One region of the Streptomyces pallidus (ex Mingjun et al. 2026) genome, then DNA from elsewhere that is predicted to be linked to it. Evidence: riboswitches for the same ligand, from Rfam matches in the RefSeq annotation. Region 1 holds a riboswitch; each other region holds the start of a gene.
The links. Region 1 has a riboswitch for cyclic di-AMP ahead of ACSHWO_RS06330 (M23 family metallopeptidase). Riboswitches for the same ligand answer to the same signal wherever they lie in the genome.
Positions count from the first base shown of each region.

Region 2: another riboswitch for cyclic di-AMP. It lies ahead of ACSHWO_RS09285 (M23 family metallopeptidase); the one in region 1 lies ahead of ACSHWO_RS06330 (M23 family metallopeptidase).
Region 3: another riboswitch for cyclic di-AMP. It lies ahead of ACSHWO_RS20565 (transglycosylase family protein); the one in region 1 lies ahead of ACSHWO_RS06330 (M23 family metallopeptidase).

Region 1 is NZ_CP196181.1:1,471,868-1,477,229, reverse strand. Features, by position in the region: gene ACSHWO_RS06340 (aspartate aminotransferase family protein) at 1-908, shown strand, start outside; gene ACSHWO_RS06335 (tyrosine-protein phosphatase) at 972-1,790, opposite strand; cyclic di-AMP (ydaO/yuaA leader) riboswitch at 2,102-2,306, shown strand; gene ACSHWO_RS06330 (M23 family metallopeptidase) at 2,309-3,298, shown strand; gene ACSHWO_RS06325 (SGNH/GDSL hydrolase family protein) at 3,478-4,266, shown strand; gene ACSHWO_RS06320 (MBL fold metallo-hydrolase) at 4,463-5,362, shown strand, end outside.
Region 2 is NZ_CP196181.1:2,181,764-2,187,125, reverse strand. Features, by position in the region: gene ACSHWO_RS09300 (DNA gyrase/topoisomerase IV subunit A) at 1-444, opposite strand, end outside; gene ACSHWO_RS09295 (M16 family metallopeptidase) at 728-2,092, shown strand; gene ACSHWO_RS09290 (M16 family metallopeptidase) at 2,113-3,480, shown strand; cyclic di-AMP (ydaO/yuaA leader) riboswitch at 3,695-3,850, shown strand; gene ACSHWO_RS09285 (M23 family metallopeptidase) at 3,864-4,661, shown strand; gene ACSHWO_RS09280 (GntR family transcriptional regulator) at 4,897-5,362, shown strand, end outside.
Region 3 is NZ_CP196181.1:4,648,530-4,653,891, forward strand. Features, by position in the region: gene ACSHWO_RS20550 (globin domain-containing protein) at 1-297, opposite strand, end outside; gene ACSHWO_RS20555 (cytochrome P450 family protein) at 418-1,692, shown strand; gene ACSHWO_RS20560 (transglycosylase family protein) at 1,795-2,841, shown strand; cyclic di-AMP (ydaO/yuaA leader) riboswitch at 3,118-3,285, shown strand; gene ACSHWO_RS20565 (transglycosylase family protein) at 3,288-4,001, shown strand; gene eno (phosphopyruvate hydratase) at 4,309-5,362, shown strand, end outside.

The DNA.
Region 1 (5,362 bases):
TGTCGGTGAACGGCGAGGCGGGCTTCCGGGACGGCTTCGCGCCCCTGCTGCCCGACACCCGGATCGCGCTCGGCGACCTGGCCGCCCTGGAGCGGGAGCTGAAGCGCGGCGACGTCGCCGCCTTCGTCGTCGAACCGATCCAGGGCAAGGGCGTGCACGCCGCCCCGCCCGGCTTCCTGCCCGCCGCACAGGAGCTGCTGCGCCGGCACAAGGCGCTGCTGATCGCCGACGAGGTGCAGACCGGCCTCGGACGGACCGGTGACTTCTACGCGTACCAGCACGAGCCGGGCGTGGAGCCGGACCTGGTGTGCGTGGCCAAGGCACTGTCGGGCGGCTACGTACCGGTCGGCGCCACCCTGGGCCGCGACTGGATCTTCAAGAAGGTCTACTCCTCCATGGACCGGGTGCTGGTGCACTCCGCCAGCTTCGGGTCCAACGCGCAGGCGATGGCGGCCGGGCTGGCAGTGCTCTCCGTCATGGAGGACGAGTCGGTCGTCGCGAACGCCCGCGCCATGGGGGACCTGCTGCGCGGGCGCCTAGCGGCGCTCGTGGACGCGTACGAGCTGCTGTACGAGGTCCGGGGCCGCGGCCTGATGATCGGCATCGAGTTCGGCCGGCCGGCCTCGCTGCGGCTGCGCAGCCGATGGACCATGCTCCAGGCGGCCCGCAAGGGGCTGTTCGCGCAGATGGTGGTGGTGCCGCTGCTCCAGCGGCACCGGATCCTGACGCAGGTGTCCGGGGACCACCTGGAGGTCATCAAGCTGATTCCGCCGCTGGTCGTGGACGAGGCGGACGTCGACCGGTTCGTCGCCGCCTTCCGCGCGGTCATGGACGAGGCGCACGCCGGCGGCGGGCTCCTGTGGGACTTCGGGCGGACCCTGGTCAAGCAGGCCGTCGCGGGCGGCTGACGTCCCCCTGCCGCCGGCCCGTCCCCGCCGGCCGGCAGCCCCGCCGGCGGTCGGGTGCAGCCGCTAGTCGAGCAGCCGCTCGCGGAGCCGACCGAGGGTCCCGGAGGTCAGTCCGAGGCCCTCGGCCAGGTAGCGGTCGACGCCGCCCCAGTGCGTGTCGATGGTGTCGAAGGCCGCGGTCAGGTACGCGGCGCGGGCGTCGAAGAGCGGGGCGAGCAGCTCCGTCACCTCGGGGGAGCGCGGCCGGGGCGCGTCGCCGCCGCGGCGGAGCCGGTAGCGGCGGTGCGGGGCGTTCGACTCCAGGTAGTCCGCGAGGATCGCCTCGCGCTCCACGCCCAGCGCGAGCAGGGTGACGGCGATCGACAGGCCGGCCCGGTCCTTGCCGGCGGCGCAGTGCATGAGCGCCGGGAGGCTGTCCTCGGCGAGGGCGTGCAGGACCCGGCCGTGCTCGGCGGTGCGGTCCACGACCATCGAGCGGTACGAGTCCACCATCCGGGCGAAGGCCTTTCCGTCGCCGAGGATCCCGCGGAGCTGCCCCAGGTCCCCGTCGCGGACCATGGTCCAGAATTCCTTGCCGGCGGCCGGATCGGACATCGGGATGTTGACGTTGCGCACCCCGGGGAGCTCGACGTCGGGACCCTCAAGGGCCTGGTCGGCCGTGTTCCGGAAGTCGAAGACGGTGTGCAGTCCGAGCGATGCGAGGAATTCTGCATCGGTTTCAGTGGCATGTGCCAGATGTCCGCTTCGGAAGAGTCGTCCCGTCTTGACCCTTCGCCCGTCCGCGGTCGGCAGCCCGCCCACATCGCGGAAGTTGCGCACACCGGACAGTTCGGGCTCGGGGAGCGGGGTGCTCGGCGGGGAGGGTGGTATCTGCTGGGTCAAGGGAAATCCTCCACATCGTCATCGAGTGTCCGAATTGCTCTGCTTGGGGCCAACTTGCCGGCGCCGGGGGAGGGATCGGGTGCAGCCCCGTGAGCCAGATCATACGGTGACGGTGCGTGCCTGATCGTCAAAAGCGAATGGCCCGGCCGGAGCGGTTGTTGGCGGTCGTGAATGGACGCAGGGTGACCGGAAATCCACCGAAGTCCCGTCCCTGTGAATGCGTCAGGAAATTCGCGGCTTGTTCCGTGCGGTCCCGCTCGATTACCTTCGCGATCGATCCGGATGGACCGCCCAATCCTGCCGCCGTCCGGAATAAGAACTCGACCGAACTCGCGCGGCAGGAGCGGGGGAACCAGGTAGGCCGCCGCGCCGGAGTTCTGCTCCGGGGCGGCTAGGGGTGAAGCCGTACGTCATCCGTTCACTTCCCGTGCACGGTTGCGTTGCACGTCCACGGACGGCCGGACATCTCCAATCCGAACCCGACAGCTCACCTCGCAGGCGCCGGAGAGGAATTCGCCATGCCGGCAAAGGGTAAGCACCGCCGACCGAAGTCCCGTGCCAGAGCCCGTGGTCTCGTCGCCGCCGTCGCGGGGACCGGCGGAGCCGCTCTGGCCCTGCCGCTGATCGGCGCCGGCGGCGCCCACGCCGCCGCCCCCGCCCCGGCGGCGGCGACCACCGCGCTCCCGGCGGCGGCCCCGCAGGCCGACGCCGCCGTCCCCGCCGTCCCCGCTTCCGCCTCTCCGGCCGTGTACACGGTCCGGACGGGCGACTGCCTCTCCGCCATCGCCGCCGACCACGACCTCCGGGGCGGCTGGCAGCGGCTCTACGCCGACAACCGCGAGGCCGTCGGCGGCGACCCCTCCCTGATCCACCCCGGCCTGCGACTGACCCTCGGCGCCCCCGGCGACCGGGCCCCCGTGCAGGCCCCGGCCGAGCGGCCCGCCCCCGCGCCGAAGCCGAAGAAGAAGGCCCCGGCCGCCGGTTCCCCGCTCGCCGCCGCCCCCGCGCCGGCCAGGAAGAGCGCGGCTGCCGCCGCGTCCACGGCGGGCGCGTCCACGGCGGGCGCCACCGCCGCCGCGGCCGCCTCCGGCGCGGTCACCGCGGCCGGCTTCACCGCACCCGTCTCCGGCGGCATCTCCACCCAGTACAGGACCGCCGGCGCCATGTGGTCCAGCGGCTACCACACCGGCGTCGACTTCATCGCGAGCTCCGGCACCACCGTCAAGGCGGTCGGCGCGGGCACCGTCGTCTCCGCCGGCTGGGCCGGCGCGTACGGCAACGAGGTCGTCATCCGGCACGCGGACGGCAGGTACTCCCAGTACGGCCACCTCTCGCAGCTCTCCGTCTCCGTCGGCCAGAGCGTGAGCGGCGGCCAGACCATCGGCCTCTCCGGCTCCACCGGCAACTCCACCGGCCCGCACCTGCACTTCGAGATCCGCACCGGTCCCTCGTACGGCTCGGACATCGACCCGATCGCCTACCTGCGCTCCAAGGGCGTGACCATCTGACGGCACGCGCCGCCGGAGGCGAAGGACACGCGTGAGGCCGGGACCCGAGGGGGTCCCGGCCTCACGCGCTGTTATTCCGCACCGACCGGGTGGTATAGATCACGGTCCGTCAACCCCTTCCTACGGTGGCGTAGGTCACGTCCCGCGGTGAAGGATATGGTCCCGTGGCAGCGACGACGATGACAGAGACGACAGAACAGACTTACCGGACCATCGGCTCGTACGCGGCACTCGGGGACAGCTTCACCGAGGGTGTGGGGGACCCGGGGCCCGACGGGCTCTTCCTCGGCTGGGCCGACCGGTTCGCCGTGCTCCTGGCCGACCAGCGGCCGGAGGGCGACTTCCGGTACGCGAACCTCGCCGTGCGCGGACGGCTGCTCGACCAGATCGTGGCCGAGCAGGTCCCCCGGGCCAAGGAACTCGCCCCCGACCTGGTGAGCTTCTGTGCCGGCGGCAACGACATCATCCGCCCCGGCAGCGACCCGGACGCCGTCGCCGAGCGGTTCGAGGCCGCCGTCGCCGACCTCACCGCCTCCGTCGGCCAGGTCATGATCACCACCGGGTTCGACACCCGCGGCGTGCCCGTCCTCAAGCACCTGCGCGGCAAGGTCGCCACGTACAGCGCGCACGTGCGCGCCATCGCCGACCGGTACGACTGCCCCGTACTCGACCTCTGGTCGCTGAAGTCCGTACAGGACCGCCGGGCTTGGGACCACGACCGGCTGCACCTCTCGCCCGAGGGGCACACCCGGGTCGCGCTGCGCGCCGCCCAGGTGCTCGGGCTCGACGTGCCGGCCGACCCCGACCAGCCGTGGCCGCCGCAGCAGCCGCGCGGCTCGGTGGACGTGACCCGCGACAACATCCAGTGGGCCCGCGAGCACCTGGTGCCGTGGATCGGCCGACGGCTGCGCGGGGAGTCCTCCGGGGACCACGTCGAGGCGAAGCGGCCGGACCTGCTGCCGCTGTAGGTCGGCGGTCGGCGGCCGACGGTCGGCTGTCGGGGCGCCCGGAGGGCGGTGGTCGGTTGCGGGACGGTCACAGGTGTGGTGCGGGCGTGCCTACCGGAATCCTCCGGGGCCGCCCTGCGTTGGTGGTGGTAGACCAGTAGGAAGCAGACCGCCGGCCATGGCCCGCGGCCGCCCGCCCCATCGCCCAGGAGGCGCTTTGACCGGCTCCCAACCCCTGCGTCCGCGGCTGCGCGCCCTGCGCCCCGAAGCCTTCGGCGCGGATCCGTCCGGCGCACGGCTGGAGCGGATCCGGCGCTCGCCGAACTTCGCCGACGGCTCCTTCCGGAACCCGGTGGGTGCCCGGACCAGGCCCTCCGCCTCGATGCTGGAGTTCGCCCAGGTCTACTTCCACAGGGAGCAGCGGATCCGGCGCAGCCCGGCCGCGGCCGTCCCCGTCCACCCGACGACCCTCGCCGACCTGGCGAAGCCGCCGGCCAGCGGGCTGCGCCTGACGTGGATGGGGCACTCGAGCGTCCTCGCCGAGATCGACGGACGCCGGGTCCTCTTCGACCCGGTGTGGGGCGAGCGCTGCTCCCCCTTCCCCTTCGCCGGGCCCAAGCGGCTCCACCCCGTGCCGGTGCCGCTGGCCGCCCTGGGCCCGGTCGACGCCATCGTGATCTCCCACGACCACTACGACCACCTCGACCTGCCGACCGTCAAGCAGCTGGCCGGCACGGACACGGTCTTCGCCGTCCCGCTCGGCGTCGGTGCCCACCTGGAGCACTGGGGCGTCCCGGCCGACCGGATCCGCGAGCTCGACTGGAACGAGACCACCCGGATCGCCGGGCTGTCGCTGACCGCCACCCCGGCCCGGCACTTCTGCGGGCGCGGGCTGCGCAACGAGCAGCACACCCTGTGGGCCTCGTGGGTCGTCGCCGGCGGCGAGCACCGGGTCTTCCACAGCGGTGACACGGGCTACTTCCCCGGCTTCAAGGACATCGGCGCCGAACACGGCCCCTTCGACGCCACGATGATCCAGATCGGCGCCTACTCCGAGTACTGGCCGGACATCCACATGACCCCCGAGGAGGGCGTCCGCGCCCACCTGGACCTCCAG
Region 2 (5,362 bases), 710 kb from region 1:
CGACTCCGTCATCAGCGACGTGGCGTCCGCCATGCGGCACTCGGTGTAACGCATGGCGGCCGGCGGGTCGTCGTTGCCGAGGGAACCGAAGTTGCCGTGGCCGTCGACCAGCGGGAGCCGCATGGAGAAGGGCTGGGCCATGCGCACGAGGGCGTCGTAGATCGACGCGTCGCCGTGCGGGTGGAGCTTGCCCATGACCTCGCCGACGACGCGGGCGCACTTCACGTAGCCGCGGTCGGGCCGCAGGCCCATCTCGTTCATCTGGTAGACGATGCGCCGGTGCACCGGCTTCATGCCGTCCCGGGCGTCGGGCAGGGCGCGGGAGTAGATCACCGAGTACGCGTACTCGAGGAAGGAGCCCTGCATCTCGTCGACGACGTCGATGTCGAGGATGTTCTCCTCGAACTCCTCCGGCGGCGGGGTCTTCGTGCTGCGGCGGGCCATCGCTGCGCGGCTCCTTAACCAAGAAAGATGGTGTGCTGGGGGTCTGGCTGGGTCGGACGGGGTCCGTGGTGGTGCGGTGTCGGTGCGGTGGATCGGGGTGGTGTCCGGCGGGTCTGGTGACGGGGGCTGACGTGGGTCGTCGCGACCATTGTGGCCCGAGGCACCGACAGCCCCGACTCCGACCCTGGCGTGCGCCGGGAACTTCTCCGGTGCCCGGCGCGCTTGCATACAGTGGCAGGTCTGACGGAATTCTCTGCATCGCGATCGAAGGGACCACATGCCCATGGGTCACACGGCCACAGCCCAGGCCGGCTCCGGCGGCCTGACAGCGACGGAACACCGGCTGGCCAACGGCCTGCGCGTGGTGCTGTCCGAGGATCACCTGACCCCGGTCGCCGCGGTCTGCCTCTGGTACGACGTCGGCTCGCGCCACGAAGTCAAGGGACGCACCGGTCTGGCTCACCTCTTCGAGCACCTGATGTTCCAGGGCTCCGCGAGCGTACCCGGCAACGGCCACTTCGAGATGGTCCAGGGTGCGGGCGGGTCCCTGAACGGCACGACCAGCTTCGAGCGCACCAACTACTTCGAGACCATGCCGGCCCACCAGCTGGAGCTCGCGCTCTGGCTCGAGGCCGACCGGATGGGCTCGCTGCTGGCCGCCCTGGACGACGAGTCCATGGAGAACCAGCGGGACGTCGTCAAGAACGAGCGCCGCCAGCGCTACGACAACGTCCCCTACGGCACGGCGTTCGAGCGGCTGACCGCGCTCGCCTACCCCGAGCCCCACCCGTACCACCACACCCCGATCGGCTCGATGGCCGACCTGGACGCGGCCTCGCTGGAGGACGCGCGCGCGTTCTTCCGCACCTACTACGCGCCGAACAACGCGGTGCTGTCGGTGGTCGGCGACATCGATCCGGTCGAGACGCTGGCCTGGATCGAGAAGTACTTCGGCACCATCCCCTCCCACGACGGCAAGCTGCCGCCGCGCGACGGCACGCTGCCGGACATCATGGGCGCCGAGCAGCGCGAGGAGATCGTCGAGGACGTCCCCGCCCGCGCGCTGATGGCGGCCTACCGGCTCCCCCACGACGGCACGCGCGAGTGCGACGCCGCGGACGTGGCCCTGACCGTCCTGGGCGGCGGAGAGTCCTCCCGCCTGCACAACCGCCTGGTACGCCGCGACCAGACGGCCGTGGCGGCCGGCTTCGGCATGCTCCGGCTGGCCGGCGCGCCCTCGCTGGGCTGGCTGGACGTGAAGACCTCCAGCGGGGTCGAGGTGCCCTCCATCGAGGCGGCCGTGGACGAGGAGCTCGCGCGGTTCGCCGCCGAGGGCCCGACCGCCGAGGAGATGGAGCGCGCGCAGGCGCAGCTGGAGCGCGAATGGCTGGACCGGCTCGGCACGGTGGCCGGCCGCGCCGACGAACTGTGCCGCTTCGCGGTGCTGTTCGGCGACCCGCAGCTGGCGCTGACCGCCGTCCAGCGACTGCTGGACGTCACCGCCGAGGAGGTGCAGGCCGTGGCCGCGGCCCGGCTGCGCCCCGACAACCGCGCGGTGCTGGTGTACGAGCCGCTCGCGACCGACGCCGGTGACGGCGCCGACGACTCCGACGCGACCGAGAACGAGAACGAGGGGGCGGAGCAGTGAGCGACACCGCAGCCGTCACGATGACCTTCCACCCGCGCCCCCAGGCCGGGCAGCCCCGGCCGTGGGCCTTCCCGGCCCCCGAGCGCGGCGCCCTGCCCAACGGCCTGACCGTGCTGCGCTGCCACCGGCCGGGCCAGCAGGTGGTGGCCGTCGAGGTGAACCTCGCCGCCCCGCTGGACGCCGAGCCGCAGGGCCTGGACGGCGTGGCGACGATCATGGCCCGCGCCCTGTCGGAGGGCACGGACAAGCACACCGCCGAGGAGTTCGCCGCCGAACTGGAGCGCTGCGGCGCCACCCTCGACGCGCACGCCGACCACCCGGGCGTGCGCGTGTCGCTGGAGGTGCCCGCCTCCCGGCTGGCGAAGGCCATGGGCCTGCTCGCGGAGGCCCTGCGGGCGCCCGCCTTCTCCGACAGCGAGATCGACCGCCTGGTGCGCAACCGCCTCGACGAGATCCCGCACGAGCTGGCCAACCCGCAGCGCCGCGCCGCCAAGGAGCTGTACCGCCAGCTCTTCCCGGCCGACCTGCGGATGTCCCGCCCGCGCCAGGGCACCGAGGAGACGGTGGCCCGGATCGACTCCGCGGCCGTGCGCGCCTTCTACGAGGCCCACGTGCGCCCCGCCACCGCCACCGCGGTGGTCGTCGGCGACCTGACCGGCATCGACCTGGACGCCGTGCTGGCGGACACCCTGGGCGCCTGGACGGGCACCGCGGGCCGGCCCGTGGAGGTGCCGGCGGTGACCGCCGACGACACCGGCCGCGTGGTCATCGTCGACCGGCCCGGAGCGGTCCAGACGCAGCTGCTCATCGGCCGGATCGGGCCGGACCGGCACGACACCGTCTGGGCGGCCCAGGTGCTCGGAACGTACTGCCTGGGCGGCACCCTCACCTCGCGCCTGGACAAGGTGCTGCGCGAGGAGAAGGGCTACACCTACGGCGTGCGCGCCTTCGGCCAGGTGCTGCGCTCCACGGCCGACGGCCGGGGTGCGTCGATGCTCGCCATCAGCGGCTCGGTGGACACCCCCAACACCGGCCCGGCCCTGGACGACCTGTGGAAGGTGCTGCGCACCCTCGCCGAGGGCGGCCTGACCGACGCCGAACGGGACGTCGCCGTGCAGAACCTGGTGGGCGTGGCCCCGCTGAAGTTCGAGACGGCCGCGGCCGTCTCCGGGACGCTGGCGGACCAGGTGGAGCAGGAGCTCCCCGACGACTACCAGGCCCGGCTGTACGCGCAGCTGGCCGCGACCGGGACGGTCGAGGCGACCACGGCGGTCGTGAAGGCCTTCCCTGTCGACCGTCTGGTCACGGTGCTGGTGGGCGACGCGGCGCAGATCGAGGCCCCGGTGCGGGCGCTCGGGATCGGCGAGGTCACGGTCGTCACCAACTGACGTCCGTTCCCAGCCCGTCGGCGTACGACGGCGGGCGAATGAAGGGGCTTCGGCGGCTTGTCCGCCGGAGCCCCTTATGTCTGTTTGGCCCGGAGGTTGGCTTATGCGGTGTGGCGTGCGCAACAAAAGGCCGTGACCATTTGGTGATTGACTGGTGATCCGCCTAGCGTCGGCCGTGCTGTCCGTCAGATGTACGAGCCGCACCCGCGGCACCGGGCAGCGATCGCCGAGTCCCCGTCAGGCGCGAGCCTGGGGAGCCGGGGACCCACACGTCCCTGGGGTGAATCGGGCCGCCTCGCCAGAGGGGCCCGTAGGAGACCTTCCTGCTCCGAACCCGTCAGCTAACCCGGTAGGCGAGAAGGAAGGAAAGGATCAGCCTCTCCATGGCCTTTGGCAGCCGCGCCTCCGGTAAGCACCGTGGTTCCAGCCGTCTGAGCCGCAAGACCGCCGGTTACGCCGGTGTGGCCGCTCTCGCGACCACCGGTGTCGTGGGCACCCTCGCGGGCCCGGCGTTCGCCGCCTCGGACAACACCGCCTTCTCCGGCGAGGACACCGGGCTGAACGCGGTCGTCACCGCCGCGGACGTCGCGGGCGACGTCGAGGCCCAGGCCGAGGCCCAGCAGGCCGCCGCCGAGGCCGCCGCCGCCAAGGAGAAGGCCGAGGCCGACGCGAAGGCCCGGGCCGCCGAGGCCAAGCAGAAGGCCGAGGAGAAGGCGCAGGCCGAGCGCGAGGCCGCGGAGCGCGCCGCCCGCGAGGAGGAGCGCAAGCGCCTCAACACCTTCGTCTCCCCGCTCGACGACTCCTACGTCTCCACCCAGTACCGCGCGGGCGGCGGCATGTGGTCCTCCGGCAGCCACACCGGCATCGACTTCCACGCCGCGTCCGGCACCTCGGTGCACGCGGTGGGCGCCGGCACCGTGGTCGAGGCCGGCTGGGGCGGTGCCTACGGCAACAACGTCGTCATCAAGCACAACGACGGCACCTACACGCAGTACGGCCACATGTCCTCGCTGAACGTCTCCGTCGGCCAGCAGGTCACCCCGGGCCAGCAGATCGGCCTGTCGGGCTCCACCGGCAACTCCAGCGGCCCGCACCTGCACTTCGAGGCCCGCACCGGCGCCTCGTACGGCTCGGACATCGACCCGGTCGCGTACCTCCGCTCGCACGGCGTCGACCTCTGACCAAGGCGCGCCGACACGCGTCCGCGCCCACGCTCCGCCCGAAGGCCCCGGCTCACCGAGCCGGGGCCTTCGGCGTCGCGATCGGCGGTCGTCACGGTGGCGCGGCGCGTGGCCGTAAATACCCGTGCTTTCCGGCCGCGCTCGGAAAATTTCACTGGTTGTCATAGAGTCACCGTACGATCCCAGTACGGTCACGGCATTTCTCGCCGGCAATCGGAAAAGCGGAGGTCCGGCCTTGCGTATTCCCGCGCACGCGGTATGCACTGCAATCCGCGACGACATCGTCTCCGGAGCGTTCGAACCGGGCGGCAGGCTGACCGAGGAGGTGCTGGCCCGCCGCTACGGCGTCTCGCGCGTCCCGGTCCGCGAGGCGCTGCGGACCCTGGAGTCCGAGGGCTTCGTGACCACCCGTCGGCACGCGGGCGCCTGTGTCGCCGAGCCCACCGAGCAGGAGGCGGCCGACCTGCTGGAGCTGCGGATGCTGCTGGAGCCGCTGGCGGCCTCGCGGGCCGCCCGCCGGCGCACCGAGGGTCACCTCAAGGTGCTGCGGGGGCTGGTCAGACTGGGTCAGGAGCGGGCCAGGCAGGGCCGGGGCGAGGACCTGCGGGCGCTGGGGAGCTGGTTTCACGAGACGCTGGCGCAGGCCTCCGCCAGCCCCGGGCTGATCGCGCTGCTGGCCCAGATGCGGCACAAGGTCGCCT
Region 3 (5,362 bases), 3.2 Mb from region 1:
GAGCGAGGCGAGCAGGCTGGCGCCGACGGCCGCGTAGTGCTCGGGGCGGGCGAGGAACTTGCGGTGGTCCCGGCCGAGGTCGTGGAGGTAGGGGAGCAGGCTCTCGTGTTCCAGGTGGGCGATGACATGGGTGAGGGCGGCGAAGAGCCGGTCGCGCTGGCGCTGCATGTCGTGGGCGGAGGACGGGAAGAGCGCGCGGAGGGCGGGGTTGTGCCAGAAGAGGTGGGAGTAGAAGTACTTGACTGCGTGCTCGGCCCGCCTCTCCACCACCGCGAAGCTGCTTTTCAAGATCCTCACATCCACAGGAGGGAAGTAGGAACGGCGGACGGGGCGGCGTCAAGCATCAGCAGATCTGCGGATAGTCGCGACGAAAGGCCCATAGGGGACGGCGTCCGGCGGCCGGGATACCGTCGACGGGTGCACGAGCCGACCCCCGCAGCCCCCGAAGACCCCGCTCCCTCCCAGGGCCCGACCCTGTTCGACTGGGAGTTCGCGACCGACCCCTACCCCGCGTACGCCTGGCTGCGCGAGCACTCCCCGGTGCACCGCACGAAACTGCCCAGCGGGGTCGAGGCCTGGCTGGTCACCCGGTACGCCGACGCCCGTCAGGCCCTCGCCGACCAGCGGCTCAGCAAGAACCCGGCGCACCACGCGGAGCCGGCGCACGCCAAGGGCAAGACCGGGATCCCGGGGGAGCGCAAGGCGGAGCTGATGACGCACCTGCTGAACATCGACCCGCCGGACCACACCCGGCTGCGGCGGCTGGTGTCGAAGGCGTTCACCCCGCGCAGGGTGGCGGAGTTCACACCGCGGGTGCAGGAGCTGACGGACCAGCTGATCGACGCGTTCGCCGGGCGGGGTGAGGCGGATCTCATCCACGAGTTCGCCTTCCCGCTGCCCATCTACGCCATCTGCGAGATGCTCGGCGTACCGCGCGAGGACCAGGACGACTTCCGCGACTGGGCCGGGATGATGATCCGGCACGGCGGCGGCCCGCGGGGCGGGGTGGCCCGTTCGGTGAAGCAGATGCGGACCTATCTCGGGGAACTCATCCACCGCAAGCGGGACGATCTGGGCGATGACCTCATCTCCGACCTGATCCGGGCGAGCGACCACGGGGACCACCTGACGGAGGCGGAGGCCACCGCCATGGCCTTCATCCTGCTGTTCGCCGGCTTCGAGACCACCGTGAACCTCATCGGCAACGGCGTCCACTCCCTCTTCATGAACCCCGGCCAGCGCGCCCGCCTGCAGGAATCCCTCGCCGCCGGGGAGCGCGACCTCCTGCAGACCGGGGTCGAGGAGCTGCTGCGCTACGACGGCCCCGTGGAGCTGGCCACCTGGCGGTTCGCCACCCGACCGCTGACCCTCGGGGGCCGGGACATCGCCGTCGGCGACCCGGTCCTCGTGGTGCTCGCCGCCGCGGACCGGGACCCGGAGCGGTTCGCGGACCCGGACACCCTGGACCTCTCCCGCGCCGACAACCAGCACCTGGGGTACGGGCACGGGATCCACTACTGCCTGGGCGCTCCGCTCGCCCGACTCGAAGGACAGACGGCGCTTGCGACTTTGCTGACGCGTCTGCCCGATCTGGAACTTGCGGTTCCGTCAACTGACCTTCGATGGCGCGGTGGTCTGATCATGCGTGGCCTGCGCACGCTTCCCGTCCGATTCACACCCCGAAACATCTGAACACTTCCTGAAGGAAAGTCAGGTTCTTGCTCAACTTGTGACAATCGTTCGAAGGCCGCTAGGTTCTGCCGTTACCCAGCCGTTATGCGAAAGGTGCTGCACATGCGTTCCGGGAACGGCCGCCACAGACGCCCCCGCCAGGTACCCGCGATTGTCGTCACCGCCGGAGTCACAGGCTCCGCACTGGCCATGCCCCTGCTGGCCGCCACCGGTGCGAGCGCGGCAGAAGCCGCCACCTGGGACAAGGTCGCCGAGTGCGAGAGCGGGGGCACCTGGAGCGCGAACACCGGGAGCGGCGCCTACGGCGGGCTCCAGTTCACCCAGGAGGAGTGGAAGAGCGCGGGCGGCGAGGAGTTCGCCGAGCGCGCCGACCTCGCGAGCCGGTCCCAGCAGATAGCCGTCGCCGAGCGGGTGCTCGGCGGCCAGGGCCCCGAGGCCTGGCAGAACTGCGCCGCCCAGGCCGGGCTGTCCAAGGAGGCCCCCGCCGCGGACGTGGACCCCGGCGCCAAGGGCCAGTACCGGGCCGTCGGCCAGTCCCAGAGCCGCCCGGACTCCGAGGTGCCCAAGAACGGCTCCGGCAACCGGGCCACGGACTACGGCGCCCCGACCCCCGCGCCGGACTACACGCTCCCGCCCGCGCCCACGGGACCGTCCACCGGGCTGCCCGTCATGCCCGACCCGGACGGGACCACCACGGCCCCGACGGTCCCGCCGGTCTTCCCCGGCGACCCGACCGCCAACCCGGTCACGCCCACCCCGACCGCGCCGGGCACCCCCGGCACCCCGGACGCCTCCGCGCCCGGTACGCCGGGGTCCCCGAACCCGGGCGGCTCCCCGGGCGGCAGCCCGGCCGATCCGGCGAACCCCTCCGCCCCGTCGGCGCCGGGCACGCCGGGCGCACCGGGCGCCTCGACCGACCCGGGAGCCGTCCCGAGCACCCTCGGCACCGGCAAGCACCGTGGTGCGGCGGCCGTCGAGGCCTCGCCGGCCTCGTACACGGTCAAGGAGGGTGACAGCCTGGCGACCATCGCGAACACCAAGGGCGTGAAGGGCGGCTGGGGGGCCCTGTACAAGGCCAACGAGCAGGTCATCGGTGGTGACGCCAACCTGATCAAGCCGGGGCAGAATCTGGATCTAAACGGGCAATAGGTGCAGTTGGGTCACCTGGAAAGCGTCGAATGTCCGGTTCGTTCAAATGAGACATGCATCTCTTCCGGTCAACTGGCGTGTCCCGCCTGAAGGCTTGGGCAAACCCCGCCCCCACCTGCGCAAACACCCCGAAAAGCAGCGCAAGTAGGGGCCTTCTCTCCCCGATGTTCCTCGTTGAACATCGGGGAGAGTCATGTCTACGGTCTGAACCGCTCGCCACCGCGGGCCCCTTCGACCGCATCGCCGAATCCTGCCGGCGGGCGGAGGGAACACACGTCGCGTCAAGCGCCGAAGGCAGGAGCGGGGGAACCAACGTAGGTGCCGGGAAGAGCCGTTGAAAGACGGCGCGAACCGGCTTGGGGTGAAGCAGCGCGTCACAGCGCGGCCGGGCACTCATCCGCCCGAACCCGACAGCTCACCTCGCAGGCGTCGGTGAGGAGAACTCCATGCTGCTTTCGGGCAAGGGCAAGCACCGTCGCGCCACCGCCATCGAGCGGACCACCCGCATCGTGACCCTCGCCGGTGTCGCCGGTGTCGCCGTCGCCGCGCCGCTCATGGCCGCGGGCACCGCCTCCGCCGCCACGTCCTCGGAGTGGGACCGCGTCGCGCAGTGCGAGTCCGGCGGCAACTGGTCCATCAACACCGGCAACGGCTACTACGGCGGCCTGCAGTTCTCGGCCTCCACCTGGGCCGGCTACGGCGGCAAGGCGTACGCCCCGCAGGCCAACCAGGCCTCCAAGGCGCAGCAGATAGCCATCGCGGAGAAGGTCCTCAAGGGCCAGGGCAAGGGCGCCTGGCCGGTCTGCGGCAAGGGCCTGTCCAACTCGGCCTACACCGGTGGCGGTTCGACCACCACCAACAGCACCACCACCAAGTCGACTCCGAAGACCGAGACGACCAAGAAGACCCAGCCGAAGAAGACCGAGACCAAGAAGGAGACCTCCCGCACCGAGGTCCCCACGACCCGGTCCGAGCGCTCCGAGGCCCCCGCCCCGAAGACCGGCAACGGCTCCTACGAGGTCAAGGCCGGCGACACCCTCGGCACCATCGCCGAGGCCCACAACGTCAAGGGCGGCTGGGAGAAGCTCTTCGAGCTCAACAAGGACATCGTCTCCGACGCCGACCTGATCTTCCCGGGCCAGAAGCTGAAGCTCGGCTGAACATCCCGCGAAGCCCCGCGTGCGTGACCCGCGCGGACTTCCGCGGACGGTCACCGCACGTGTGAAGCACACCGCCCGGCGCGTATCCCCCCACGCGCCGGGCGGTGGTGCGTGCGCCCCCGACAGCGGTCGGAGGCAGCCCGAATGAGGGTCCGTATGTCCCGGAAGCGGGGTATTCGGGCCCTTTTTCGTCCCAGGGTCCGGGCGGTCGGCCAGCCGACCGCCCGGAGCCGGTTAGGCTCTAGGCGGCAAGGCCGGCCACGGCCTGACCCGCCACCGCACACCCAGCGTCACATCCCAGAAGGAGATGCTCGTGCCGTCCATCGACGTCGTCGTAGCCCGGGAAATCCTGGACTCCCGAGGCAACCCCACGGTCGAGGTCGAGGTGGGCCTCGACGACGGCAGCACCGGCCGTGCTGCCGTTCCGTCCGGCGCCTCCACCGGTGCCTTCGAGGCCATTGAGCTCCGCGACGGCGACCCGAACCGCTACATGGGCAAGGGCGTGGAGAAGGCCGTCCTCGCGGTCATCGAGCAGATCGGCCCGGAGCTCGTCGGCTACGACGCCACCGAGCAGCGCCTGATCGACCAGGCCATGTTCGACCTGGACGCCACCGACAACAAGGGCTCGCTCGGCGCCAACGCCATCCTGGGCGTCTCCCTCGCCGTCGCGCACGCCGCGTCCGAGGCCTCCGACCTCCCGCTCTTCCGCTACCTCGGCGGCCCGAACGCGCACCTGCTGCCCGTTCCGATGATGAACATCCTGAACGGCGGCTCGCACGCCGACTCCAACGTGGACATCCAGGAGTTCATGATCGCGCCGATCGGCGCCGAGTCCTTCTCCGAGGCCCTGCGCTGGGGCGCCGAGGTCTACCACACCCTCAAGAAGGTCCTGCACACCAAGGGCCTGTCCACCGGCCTGGGCGACGAGGGCGGCTTCGCCCCGAACCTGGAGTCCAACCGCGCCGCGCTCGACCTCATCGTCGAGGCCATCAAGCAGGCCGGCTACACCCCGGGCAAGGACATCGCGCTCGCGCTCGACGTCGCCGCGTCCGAGTTCTACAAGGACGGCAAGTACGAGTTCGAGGGCCAGTCCCGCTCGGCCGCCGAGATGACCGAGTACTACGCGGAGCTCGTCGAGGCGTACCCGCTGGTCTCCATCGAGGACCCGCTGTTCGAGGACGACTGGGCCGGCTGGAAGACCATCACCGACAAGCTGGGCTCCAAGGTCCAGATCGTCGGCGACGACCTCTTCGTCACCAACCCCGAGCGTCTGGCCCGCGGCATCGAGGAGGGCTCCGCGAACGCCCTGCTCGTCAAGGTGAACCAGATCGGTTCGCTGACCGAGACCCTCGACGCCGTCG